2 regions of the Cupriavidus sp. UBA2010 genome follow, and region 2 is predicted to be linked to the other one. Evidence: predicted binding sites of a transcription regulator. Region 2 holds the regulator's gene; the other holds the start of a gene.

Region 1 (6,460 bases), on a different contig from region 2:
CGGTTCGGAAATAGAGCAGGGCGACGGCCGGCAAGGCGAAGCCGATCCAGCTCGCCAGCGGCCAGCCGGCACGCGCATAGGCCCATGCGCCAACCGACGAGCCAATCGCGCCGCCGACGAAGAAGATGGCCATGTAGAGCCCATTCAGGCGGCTGCGATGCTCCGCGGACAAAGAGAAGATCGCGCGCTGCCCGATCACCAGGTTGGCCGACACGGCAAAGTCGAGCACGATGGCCGCGACGGTCAAGGCCACTAGTGACATGAGCGAACCTTCGGCGCCGATGCGGCTCAGCAGGAAGGAGCCAGCGCCAAGCGCCAGTGCGATGGCGGTCATCTGGCGGCTGTGGCCACGATCGGCATAGCGGCCGGCCATCGGCGCGGCAATCGCGCCGGCCACGCCCACGAGCGCGAACACGGCGATGCCGGTCTGGGACATGTGGAAGGCAGGCCCGGCCAGGTACAGCGGCGTGGTGGTCCAGAACAGGCTGAATACGCCGAACATGCTTGCCTGGTACATCGCGCGCCGCCGCAGCACCGGCTGCGTGCGCAACAGGTGCCCCATCGAACCAAGCATCTCGACATAGTTCACGCCGGGCGCCGGCTGGCGCTGCGGCAGCTTGCGCGACAGCACCACGCCAAGCAGCACCATGGCCACGGCCGACGCGGCGAAGATCGTATGCCAGCCGAACAGGTCCGCCACCAGGCTCGATACCGGGCGCGCCAGCATGATGCCCATCAGCAGACCGCTGGTCACGTTGCCGACGGCCCGGCCGCGCGCATGTTCGGGGGCGAGGTGTGCCGCGAACGGCACCAGTACCTGCACCGCCACCGAGCACAAGCCTATTGCGCAACCAGCGATCAGGAACACGCTCGCGTGGGTAGCCAGCGCCGCCGCGACCAATGCCACCGCGCAGCCGGCGATCAGCGTCAGTACAAGCTTGCGGTTCTCGACGATATCGCCCAAAGGCACCAGCAGCAGCAGCCCCACGCAATAGCCGATCTGGATCAGCGTGACGATCAGGCCGGCGATCTCGGGAGAAAGCTGGAGCGCCCGCGCGATCGGACCGACCAGTGGCTGGGCGTAGTAGAGATTGGCGACGATCATGCCGCACGCGGTGGCCAGGAGGGGAGTGATCCAGGCAGCAGGGGCGTCGGCGCGTTGGGCGGTGGCGGATGTCATGGCCGCCGATTCTACCGGGACATAGATAGGCCCGTATGACACAGGGGATTCAAACCCGCTTCAACGGAAAACAGGGGAATCCGGCTCGGCGTCGAAGCGCAATTCCTCCTGGACCGGCGCGGGGTCATCGCCCTGATCGGCGGCCGGGATCAACGCGCTGACGCGTACGCCGAGCAGCCGGATGCGTCGTTCCAGCGGGATACGTTTGAGGCACTCGGTGGCGCCATGCCGGATCGTCGCGCCGTCCGCGGTGTGGGCGGTCAGCGTCAGGTCGCGCGTGACGGTGTGGAAGTCGTCGAAACGCAGCTTGATGCCGACGGTGCGCCCCACATAGCCCTTGCGCCGCAGATCTTCGGCCACGCGCATGCAAAGCCGGGTGAATTGCTCGGACAGTACGGGACGATCGCTGCGCGGATGCAGATCACGCTCGAACGTGGTTTCGCGGCTCATCGACTTGGGTTCGGAGCTGACCACGACCTGCCGCTCGTCGCGCCCATTCGCCACTTCGGCCAGCCAGCTTGCGTAATTGCGGCCGAAATGGGCCTGCAGCAGCGCGGTGTCGGCCTCCGCCAATTGCCCCACGGTCTCGATGCCGATCGCCGCCAGCTTTTCCGCCGCCTTGGGGCCGATGCCATTGACCTTGCGGGCCGCCAGCGGCCAGATTCGTGTCGGGATATCGGCCGGCGTCAGGATCGTCAAGCCGTCGGGCTTGTCGAGTTCGGAACCGATCTTGGCCAGCAGCTTGTTTGGCGCCACGCAGATCGAACAGGTCAGCCCGGTGGCCGCGTTCACGGCTGCCTTGATGCGGGCCGCCACATCGCGCGCCTCGCCATCAACATCAGTCAGATCGATATATATCTCGTCGATTCCGCGGTCTTCTATTTGTTCGGTGAATGATCTGACTGCAGCCTTGAACAACCCGGAGTAACGCCGGTAGGCGTCGAAGTCGGTCGGCAACAGGATTGCGTCGGGTGCGAGCTTGGCAGCCTTCATCATCCCCATGGCGGAGAACACGCCAAGCGCGCGGGCCTCGTAGGTGGACGTGGTCACGACGCCGCGTCCGGCGTAATCGCGCAGACGCGCATAACGGCGTGTGCCGTCGGGCAGGACCTCGGGCACGGCGTTGCGACCGCCCCCGATCACGACGGCCTGGCCGCGCAAATCCGGGTAGCGCAACAGTTCGACGGACGCATAGAAGGCATCCATGTCGAGATGGGCGATGCGCCGTGCGGATAAGGACATGGACGAAAGGGAGAATCGAGCACTGTATAAACGTACAGTATAGTGCCGCGCCCGGATTTTGCGGAGGGCCTGTCAGCGGCCTCTCTCGCAAACCATCAATTTAATAGATTTAAATTCATGTACTTTCACCGACTTCATTCTTAACGCTAATAGTTTTCCGCTGCAGCAGCTTGCTGACAAGCAGGCCTTCGGCCGCGTAGATGGCCAGCGATACCCAGATCAGCGCATAGCCAATCTGCTTTTGCGGCGGAAACGGCTCGTGATATAGCCAGATGCCGAGCGCCAGTTGCAGTGTCGGGCCGGCGTACTGCAGCAGCCCGAGCAACGACAGCGGAATGCGCCGCGCGCCTGCCGCGAAGAACAGCAGCGGCACGGCGGTAATCGGACCCGCCATTGCCAGCAGCACCTGCGTACCCGGTGCTGCGGCGCGCGTGGTGTCCTGACCCGTCAGAAACAGAAAGGCGAGCGCGGCGGCGGCAAACGGAAACAGCAGTAGTGTTTCCAGCGACAGCCCTTCCAGCGCCCCCAGGGCACCGGTCTTGCGCAACAGTCCATAGCCGCCGAACGATGCCGCCAGGCCGAGCGCGATCCACGGCAGCTGCCCGGCCGTCACCGTGAGCCAGATCACCCCCGCCGCAGCAATCGCGATCGATAGCCATTGCACGGGGCGCAGCCGCTCGTGCAGCAGCAACACGCCAAGCAGCACGCTGAACAAGGGATTGATGAAGTAGCCCAGGCTGGCGTCGACCACCCGATCGGCGGAAACGGCCCAGATATAAAGGAACCAGTTGCAGCAGAGCAGGGCCGCGCTGGCTCCGAAATTGAGCACCAGGCGTGGATTGGCCGCCACCTCGCGAAGCCAGCCGAAATGCCGGCGCCACAGCAGGATCGCCCCAAGAAACACGAGCGACCACACCATGCGATGCAGCAGGATTTCCAGCGGCGCAACGCCGTGCAGGGATTTGATGTAGAGGGGCAGCAGGCCCCAGATGATGTACGCGAGCAGCGCGTAGAAGATGCCGAGTTGCATGGGGAAATGTCCCGGGTAGATGTCCGGTTGTGGGCGGATTCTACCGGGGCGGGAGAAAGCGCGTGTGAGCGCCTTGCGGGCGTGGCTAGCGGATAAAGTGCCGGCCCTCTCCACTCGCCCCTCTCCGCGCGGGAGAGGGGCGTTTGCTGCTTACAGCTTGCGGGCGAAGCTGAACTGCGAGAATGCCTGCTCGGCCACGTTGAACCACGCGGCTTCGTTGTTACGGAACACGCGCCAGTCGTCGAAGATCTTCTTGAACGACGGGTTCTTGGCGCTTTCGTCCGCGTAGGCTTCCTGGGTGGCCTTGAAGCAGGCTTCCATGATTTCCTTCGAGAACGGACGCAGCTTCACGCCGTTTTCCAGCAGACGGGCCAGCGCCTGCGGGTTCACGGTGTCGTACTTCGCCATCATGTTCGTATGGGCCTCGATGGTGGCCGTTTCGAGCGCGCGCTTGTACAGCGCGGGCAGCTTCTCGAACTCGGGTGCCGACGCATAGAACGAGAGCTGAGCGCTGCCTTCCCACCAGCCCGGGTAGTAGTAGTACGGCGCCACCTTGTAGAAGCCGAGCTTCTCGTCGTCGTACGGGCCCACCCATTCGGCTGCGTCGATCGTGCCCTTTTCCAGCGCCGGGTAGATATCGCCACCGGCGATCTGCTGCGGCACCACGCCCAGGCGCGACAGCACCACGCCGGCAAACCCGGCGATGCGGTACTTCAGGCCCTGCAGATCCGACACGCTCTTGATTTCCTTGCGGAACCAGCCACCCATCTGCGCATTGGTGTTGCCGCCCAGGAAGTTGACGACGTTGTATTCCTTGAAGAACTCGCGCATCAGCTTCATGCCGTTACCCTGCAGCATCCAGGCGTTCTGCTGGCGCGCGGTCAGGCCGAACGGAATCGTCGTATCGAAGCACAGCGTCGGGTTCTTGCCGAAGTAGTAGTAGCCGGCGGTATGGCCGATCTGCACGGTCTGGTTCTGCACGGCGTCCAGCACCTGCAGGCCCGGCACGATTTCACCTGCGGCAAATACCTTGATGTTGAACTTGCCGTCCGTCAGTTCCTTCACACGTTGCGCCAGCAGTTCGCCGCCGCCATAGATGGTGTCCAGCGACTTCGGAAAGCTCGAAGCCATCCGCCATTCCACTGCCGGGTTGCTGCCGATGACAGCAGGGGCGGCTGGGGCGCTGGCCGATGCTGCCGGCGCGGCGGGCTTTTCTTCCTTGCCGCAGGCGGCGAGCGCTCCGGTGGCGGCCACGGCGGACGCTTTCAACAGGAAGGAACGACGTTCCATGGACATCTCCTCGTTATTGATATGTATGTATGCAGAACTGTCGGGAATCCGGATGTGTTGTCGGAAAGACAGGCCGGTCGATTATAGCGGTGGCGTTTTGGGCACGGAGCCCCATCAGAATGGGGGTTTTCGCTAGGAATTCGCACTTCTGCAACGGATAACGGGCATGTTCGGAAATGATGCACGGGGCATGGCTGGATCGTCCCGCAGCCTTTCGTAATGTGAAAAGCTGGGCATTTCGGCGGATTTTGTAACCCACCTTGTAGTCCAACAGTTCACCTGATAAAACCTGAGCCCTTGTTCCGGTGTTCGTACCAAACCGGTTTCGTCGTTGCCATGCTGCGTCCTGCTTTGCGCCCCCATCGTCTGCTTGCCCGTCGTCGCCTCACGTTTGCCGTACTGGCCGCGTGGGGACTGGGTGCGTGCGCGCATACCGGCAGTTCCGTCACCCCGCCACCGTTCATCGCGGAGAGCACGGTGCCGCCCGCTGCCTCGGTGATGGCGTCCCTGGAGCCAGCGGCGGCAGTTCCTGAATCAGTTGCCGCACCGGCAGCTTCGGCACCTTCAGCCGATCCGCTTGGCGACCTGATCCTGTCGTCCGCACCGACGGATGCGGCAGCCAAGCCCGCCGAGGCGGCCAGTTCGCCCGAGGCCACGCCGCCCGCTAACGGGGCAACTTCCCCGGAAGCTGCAACGCCCGCTGATAGCGCGAAGCCCGTCGAAGCGACGAATGCCGTCGATCCGGATTTTGTCGGCCCGCCCGACTCGCTGGCGCCGCCGCCACCACCTCCGCCGCCGCTCGTCCTGTTCCCGCACCGCCTAGGAGAATTCCCCGCGCAGGCCGCTGCGCCGCAAGGGGAAGGGACCGGCGACCCTGCATCCGCGCAAACCCCTTCCGACGTCCCGCCGGTCCTGCGCTCGCAGTTGCCGGCAGGCGATCTGGCCGGGGATTCGGTCTGGCAGCTCGGCTACAGCGGCCGTGCGGCCGTGGAGGACCGGTCAGGCCTGCAGCACGCCTGCACCGCCGGTGGCACGCCTTCGGCCGGCTTTGGCAAGGGGCTTGCCTGCACCAGCTCGGGCGAGGTCAAGATTCGCGAGTCTCTGGTGGATATGGGAGGCGGCACGCAGGTCCAGCTCGTCGCGCAGGCCAAGGGCACCGATACGACATCGGTCAACGGCAATGCCGCGGCGGTGGACCCTTACGCGCTGGTGCAGAACTTCTATACCTCCGTCAGTGGCCTCTCGGGAACACCCATGCTGGAGGAAGCCAGCGTCTGGGCTGGCCGCCGCGACAGCAATCCATTCCTGATGTCGTCGGGCCTGCTGCCACCGAGTTCGCCATCGATGCGTTTCGGCGTCGACAACGCCAAATTGGGCGACTTCGGACTGAGTTATCAATACACCGCACGTAACGAACTAAATGGCGCCAAGCTGCCCAGCTATCACACAGTCCGATCGGCACCGATCGGCACCAATGACAAGGGTTCGGTCCAGGTAGGCTTCACCCGCGTGGAAGCCATGCAGGAAATCGAGAATTCGGGCGGCGCATGGTGGGCATCGGCCATGCACGAGCAGAAGGGCGTGCTCTATGGCACCAATCGGCTTGGCCTGCAGTATGGACAGGGGTCGCGCGTGGCCATGACCGGCTATTCGGGCATGGGCAACGATCTGTCACGCGTCCGCGTGTCCGATTCGGTGGAATGGAAGAGCCGGACAGG
Region 2 (6,460 bases):
CAATCAGTTGATCGCGCTTTCCGCCTATTGCGACGATATCGCCAGGCTCCAGAACGGTATCGAGTTGTGCCTCGATAATCTTGCCGCCTCGGCGAATGCGTTCGATAAAGGCGCGTACGCCTTCGGCCGTGCTGGCCTCCAGTTCGGCTACGGACTTGCCGATGTATGGGCTGTGGGGGGCCAGCGCGTAGGCTCGCAGCTCAAACTCATGCCATTCGGTGCCTTCTCCGTCTGCTCCGGCTCCAAGTTGCTGCTCATAATCCTTGCAGGCAGCTACAAGGTCGATGCCAAGCAGTTTGGGGCCGATCTGCGCCAGGAGAATTGCCGAGCCGACTGTACCGAAGATATACGTGACCGCATAGGCGATCGGCATGCCGTCCAGAAGCTGTTTGGCCTCTTCCGGAGATCGGCCCAGGCGATTGATGGCATCAGTGGCGAGACCCATGGAAGCCGAGATTGTCTGCGAACCCGCAAACAATCCGGCTGCCGACCCGAGATCGTATCCGGCGACCATCGCCGCAATGATTGATGCGGCGAGACACAGCACCGCGACTATCGCAGCAAAAATGGCTTGGGGAATGCCATCCTTCGCAATGCCGCGAACGAACTGCGGGCCGACGCCATAGCCCACCGCAAACAGAAACATCAGGAAAAAGACGGATTTCACGTTCGCGGAGATCTTCACGCCGAGGATGCCGATGACGATCGCCACCAGCAGCGTCGATGTCACGGCGCCCAGGCTGAACCCCTTGTAGCTCTTCCCGCCTACCCAGTAGCCGATTCCCAGTGCGAGAAAAATCGCGATCTCGGGGTACGCCTTGAGGGTGGAGACAAACCAGGTCATAGCCTACTCCTGTATTTGTAGACTGATTAGTCAGAACTGCCTTGCCGCGACCGGGTTATTTCTTTTTCGGCTTCTGCGTCTTGCCGCCGGACTCCTGGTATCGCGCCAGATATTCGTCGCGCAGCTTGCGCACCGAGCGCCCGATCTTCACGTAGTCCTCTTCATTCAGATTGGCGAGCGAAACGCGACCAGAGGGGTGACGGGTGCCGAAGCCACCGCCAGGCAACAGGACCACGCCGGCTTCCTCAGCGAGTCTAAACAGGAGCTCATGCGGCTGAATCGATTCGAGCAACCATTTGACGAAATCGGCGCCGACTTCGCGGCTCATTTGTTCGACATCGAGCAGCGTGTAGTAGTCGACCACGTTCTCGTCGACGGGTTCCGGCGCAACGCCCATGCCGCGATAGAGCGCGGCCTTGCGGCTTCTGATCAGCCGCTTCATGGTTTGCTTGTAGTGGTCGGCGGAATCCATCAGCGAGAACAGGGAGAACAGCACCATCTGCACCTGCTGCGGCGTGGAAAGACCGGCGGTATGGTTCAGTGCCACCGTGCGGCTGTCGGCAACCACTCGGTCGATAAAGGGCAGCTTCTCCGGTTCGGTGGTGATGGAGGAATAGCGCTTGTTCAGATCCTTCTGAATATTCTTGGGTAGGTTCGCCAGTTGCTCGTCGAAGAGATTCGACTTGTGGGTGGCAATAACGCCGAGGCGCCAGCCAGTGGCACCGAAGTACTTGGAGTACGAATACACCAGGAGCGTGTTCTTGGGACACATCGCAAACAGCGAGACGAAATTGTCGGCGAAGGTACCGTACACATCGTCTGTCAGGAGAATCAGATCTGGGCGTTCTTCAACGATGCTGGCGATGTATTTCAGGCTTTCATCGCTCATTTTTACGGAAGGCGGATTGCTGGGGTTCACCAGGAAAAACGCCTTAACCTTGGGATCTCGCAGCTTGTCGAGTTCCTTCTTCGGGTACTGCCATCCACTTGCGGGGTCGGCATCGATCGAAACCTCGGTCAGGTGGTATTCGGCCAGTTCCGGAATTTCGATATACGGCGTGAAGATCGGCATTCCCAGTGCGATCGTGTCACCGGGATTGATCAGATGATTGACCTTCAACGAATTGAAGAGGTACGTCATCGCGGCGGTTCCGCCTTCCACGGCGTACAGGTCGAAATCGCCCAGGAACGGATGCGCGCCAATCATTTCCTTGCGGATGTACTGTTTGACGATCTTCTCGCTCAGTCGGAGCATCCGGTCGGGAACCGGATAGTTGCAGGCCAGGATCCCTTCGCACATTTCGTACAGGAAATCACCGCCATCCAGACCGAGCTGGTCGCGCACATACGATACGGCCCCGGTCAGGAACTTGACGCCGGGAACGTCCTTGTGCACGCGGGCATAAAGGTCGAACCGCTCCTCGATACCTGCGCGTCGCGGGAAACCGCCGACACCTTCTGGCAAATACGAAAATGACCTTTCCGATTCGATCATGGCGAACTGGCCGAGCTGCCAGAAACCATGTCGCGGGATGGTTGCCAGAAAATTCGGATTACCTCGCCCGGCGTTTAGCATCAGGCGATTCGATACGCTTCCTGCCAACTTGATGAGTTCGTCCTTGAGTTCGAAAGGCGACAGGCTGGCGAGCCCTGACGTATCGTGCTTGGCCATCGTGCATCTCCTGAAGGTGCTGTGCGGTATAGGGGCGTGGGAGGGACGAAAGGCTTCAACCTCTCGTCATCGTCGGATCGAATGGGGCAAAACCATGCTGGGTTGGCGCTTTCCGCCACGATCGACGTTCTCGGTTGTTACCCTAGCCGGAGAGCGAGAAATTTTCATTGGCCCAAAGAACTACGAATGGCTAGGAAAATGCGCGACGTCGCGAAATCGGGCAAGTAATCTGTAAAGATCAGGAATTGCAGATGCTGCGGAGGAGAAGGATGACGCTCAGATTTCACGAACTCTCTCCCGATGTGCGGGAGGCTCTGGAGTCCATTTGCGCCAGGCACGGATTCGTCCCCGAGGATTTCGAATTCGCGGTTGCGAACGCGCTCAATCCGGGGGAGGGGGCTGCTGCGGATATGGTGACTGTCGAACGCGTGGTCGGCGGTCAGTTGCAGAAATACAAAGGAGGCGCTGGCGGGGCTGCGACCTGGCTGGCTGCCTTTGAGGCAGACCTCGCGTCCGATTGGTTCGGCGCGCCGTTGGCCGATTAATGTCGAGTCAGATTGATGATGGTCGGGCCCCGATCAGCGTCGGGTCCCGGGGCCATCATCGCCCGTACATGCAGCAATGCGCTGCAGTGCATGGTGACAGAAGAGAGCGGGCTGCCTCAATCAAGAGTTTTCGAGGAGGGTTCAGCAAGCTCGAGCATTCGGCAGATGGCGGCCATATTGCCGACCATGGTGCGGCGATGGGTGCCCTGGTAGACGCGAACGCCCTTGATCTGGCGGAAGGGGACCGGCTTGACCGGACGGCGGGATGCGACGGTTTCGGATTGCAGCATGGCAACACCTCGTAATTTGCGTTCAGCAGAAGTCCGCACCCGTCGTCCGTAAAGGACGGGGCGGCGTTGGCAAAGCAAAAGCGGGTGACCGGGGCAGGTGGCCAGCTGCCTGGGTCCGGAGAGTCAGAAGCCTGAAGATCTGATCAGGCCAACTGCGATACCCTCCAGGGAGAACTCATCACGTCCTGCATGCAAGACGATGTTCTGGAAGTCGGGGTTCTCGGCGATCAACTCGATCGTATCGCCGCGTTTCTTCAAGCGTTTGACGGTGACGTCATCGCCCAGACGGGCGACGACAACCTTACCGTTCGCAGCTTCGCTGGCTTTCTTCACGGCAAGCAGGTCGCCATCCAGAATGCCGGCGTCGCGCATGCTCAGGCCGCGAACGCGAAGTAGATAGTCGGGGCGCTCGTCAAAGACAGAGGCATCGACTTGATACTGCCGGTCGATATGCTCGGCAGCCAGAATCGGGCTGCCAGCTGCGACACGACCGACTAATGGCAATGTCAGTTGCAGCACACCCGCCATCGGTAACGAGAACTGATCGGGTCGTTCAGAGTCGCTACGCGTCACCTTCAGGCGAATGCCTCGCGATGCGCCCGGCGTCAGCTCGATCACGCCCTTGCGCGCCAGAGCCCGCAGGTGTTCCTCGGCCGAATTGGGGGAGGAGAAGCCGAATTCGGCGGCGATCTCAGCACGAGTGGGCGGAAAGCCCGTGTTGCGGATCGTGTCGCGGATCAGGTCGAAAATCTGCTGCTGCCGGGGTGTCAGGGTCGCCATGGGTCGCAGGTCTTGTGCCGAAGCACTGTATGTTTAAACAGTATGCTGTGATTTTATACAGTATCGGGTGAAGTGCAAGCACATTTTGCGCAGCCGGCTCAACACGAGTAGTTCCGTGGGGTGAGGCCCACGGGTTTGCCACGGGTTCGGCCAGGCGTTCGCGCAGTTACAATCGGCCCGCCTTCAAGCTCCGTCAACCCCGTCCATGTCCGTACTCCTGCCTCGTATCGTTGTGCTCGCGACTGGCGGCACCATCGCCGGTTCGTCCGCTAATCCTGCCAGTAGCGCGCACTATCAGGCTGCGACAGTACCTGTATCGCAACTTGTGCAGGCAGTGCCCGCGCTGGCAGATGTGGCGCGGGTCGAAGCGGAGCAGGTGGCGCAGGTGGACAGCAAGGACATGATGTTCGATCTCTGGCGGTTGCTTGCCGCGCGAATCGGGTATTGGTCCGCGCAGGCCGATGTCGCCGGAATCGTGATCACACATGGCACTGACACGCTGGAAGAGACGGCGATGTTCCTGCATCTGACGCAGGCTTGCCCGTTGCCTGTCGTGATGACTGCGGCCATGCGCCCATCGACATCGCTTTCGGCTGACGGGCCGCTGAACCTGCTCGATGCGGTGCGCGTGGCGGCAAGCCCGGCGGCGGTTGGCAAGGGTGTGCTCGTGGTCCTGAATCAGCAGATTCATGCCGCGCGTGATGTCGTCAAGGCGCATACGTCGGCTGTCGATGCTTTCCATTCGCCAGTTGCCGGTCCGCTTGGCTTTGTGCAGGATACCTACGTCCATTTCTCGCGCACCCCGGGTCCTGGTCAGGCGCCGCGCTTGCCGGTGCCCGCTGTATGGCCGTTGGTGGAGATCGTCGCCAGCTATGCGCAGCCGGGGAGGGTAGCTATCGACGCGATGGTGGCCGCAGGCGTGCTAGGGTTCGTCGTGGCCGCGGCTGGCAACGGTTCCGTGCACGAAACGCTGACGGCCGCGCTGGTCGACGCCGCGGCATGTGGTATAGCGGTGGCGCGTAGTTCGCGTACCGGTGCTGGTCATGTGGCAATCCCCGCACCGCCGCGACCGACAGGTGGCGTATTCGTCTCGTCGGGTGACCTCAACCCCTACAAGGCGCGCGTGCTGCTGCTGCTGGCGTTGGCTGACGACCCTTCGCTGGGGCGCGATGCGGCCCGGCTTCAGGCGCTCTTCGAGCGGTACTGAGGCAGGCCGGGCGCCGAATTCTTGCGCGAAGGCCCCTTTCCGGGCTATACTCGCGGGCTACTCAACCTTGCCGCACCGGACGTGACGCCCGGGTGGCTCATCCCAAAAGGAGCGTCAATGCGTCATTACGAAATCGTATTTATCGTCCATCCGGACCAGAGTGAACAAGTGCCGGCGATGATCGAGCGTTACAAGCAGCTCGTCACGTCGCAAAACGGCCAGATTCACCGCGTGGAAGACTGGGGCCGTCGTCAAATGGCCTACATGATCCAGAAGCTGGCCAAGGCTCACTACGTTTGCCTGAACATCGAATGCGGCAAGGACACGCTGGCTGAACTCGAACACGCGTTCAAGTTCAACGACGCCGTGCTGCGTCACCTGATCGTTCAGACCAAGAAGGCCGAGACTGCTCCTTCGCCGATGATGAAGGAAGTGCAGCGCGAAGAAGCCCGCAAGGCCGCGCAAACGACCACGGAAGGCCAGCCCGCCTGAGAGCGGACTGCTATGTCGCGGTGAACCAGCTTCGGCTGATCGCCACGCTCGTCGAGCGAGAGGCGTTGCGCTATACGCCGGCCGGAGTGCCCGTCGTCAACTGCATTCTGCAGCATGCCGGCGAGGCGCTGGAGGCGGAAACGCCCCGGCAGGTGGAGTTCGCAATCGTGGCCATGGGCATTGGCGCCATTGGCCAGCAGCTTGAGCGGTTGCCGCTCGATACGCTGCTCGATTGCGAAGGCTTTCTGGCCCGCAAGCACCGCAACAGCAGGACACTGGTCTTTCACATCACTCGATGTAAAGCATTCGAAAAGGATTGAATCATGGCATTCGTCAAACGTGACAACAAGAACAAGAAGCGCTTTCAGCAACAGAACCCGCTGTTCAAGCGCAAGCGCTTCTGCCGTTTCACCGTGGCTGGCGTCGAACAGATCGACTACAAGGATCTGGACACGCTGAAGGACTTCATCGGCGACAACGGCAAGATCACGCCGGCTCGCCTGACCGGTACCAAGGCTCACTATCAGCGTCAGCTGGATACGGCCATCAAGCGCGCCCGCTTCCTGGCGCTGATGCCGTACACCGACCTGCACAAGAACTGATAGTCCCAGGACCGCAAGGAGAAATACA

What was found. Region 2 encodes LexA, which represses DNA repair genes until DNA is damaged. Its sites were predicted from a motif close to ACTGTATNNNNATACAGT; they were not measured.
Region 1: the regulator LexA is predicted to act here: its motif matches at 2,444-2,461, upstream of dinB (DNA polymerase IV).

Annotation. Positions count from the first base shown of each region.
Region 1 is NZ_DDCI01000015.1:122,015-128,474, forward strand. It holds gene B2246_RS11500 (MFS transporter) at 1-1,180, opposite strand, end outside; gene dinB (DNA polymerase IV) at 1,241-2,422, opposite strand; gene rarD (EamA family transporter RarD) at 2,538-3,452, opposite strand; gene dctP (TRAP transporter substrate-binding protein DctP) at 3,603-4,742, opposite strand; gene B2246_RS11520 (carbohydrate porin) at 5,079-6,460, shown strand, end outside.
Region 2 is NZ_DDCI01000012.1:195,212-201,671, forward strand. It holds gene aspT (aspartate-alanine antiporter) at 1-844, opposite strand, end outside; gene B2246_RS08295 (bifunctional aspartate transaminase/aspartate 4-decarboxylase) at 900-2,516, opposite strand; gene B2246_RS08300 (hypothetical protein) at 2,786-3,061, shown strand; gene B2246_RS08305 (hypothetical protein) at 3,178-3,351, opposite strand; gene lexA (transcriptional repressor LexA) at 3,475-4,131, opposite strand; gene B2246_RS08315 (asparaginase) at 4,337-5,338, shown strand; gene rpsF (30S ribosomal protein S6) at 5,456-5,830, shown strand; gene priB (primosomal replication protein N) at 5,851-6,150, shown strand; gene rpsR (30S ribosomal protein S18) at 6,154-6,432, shown strand.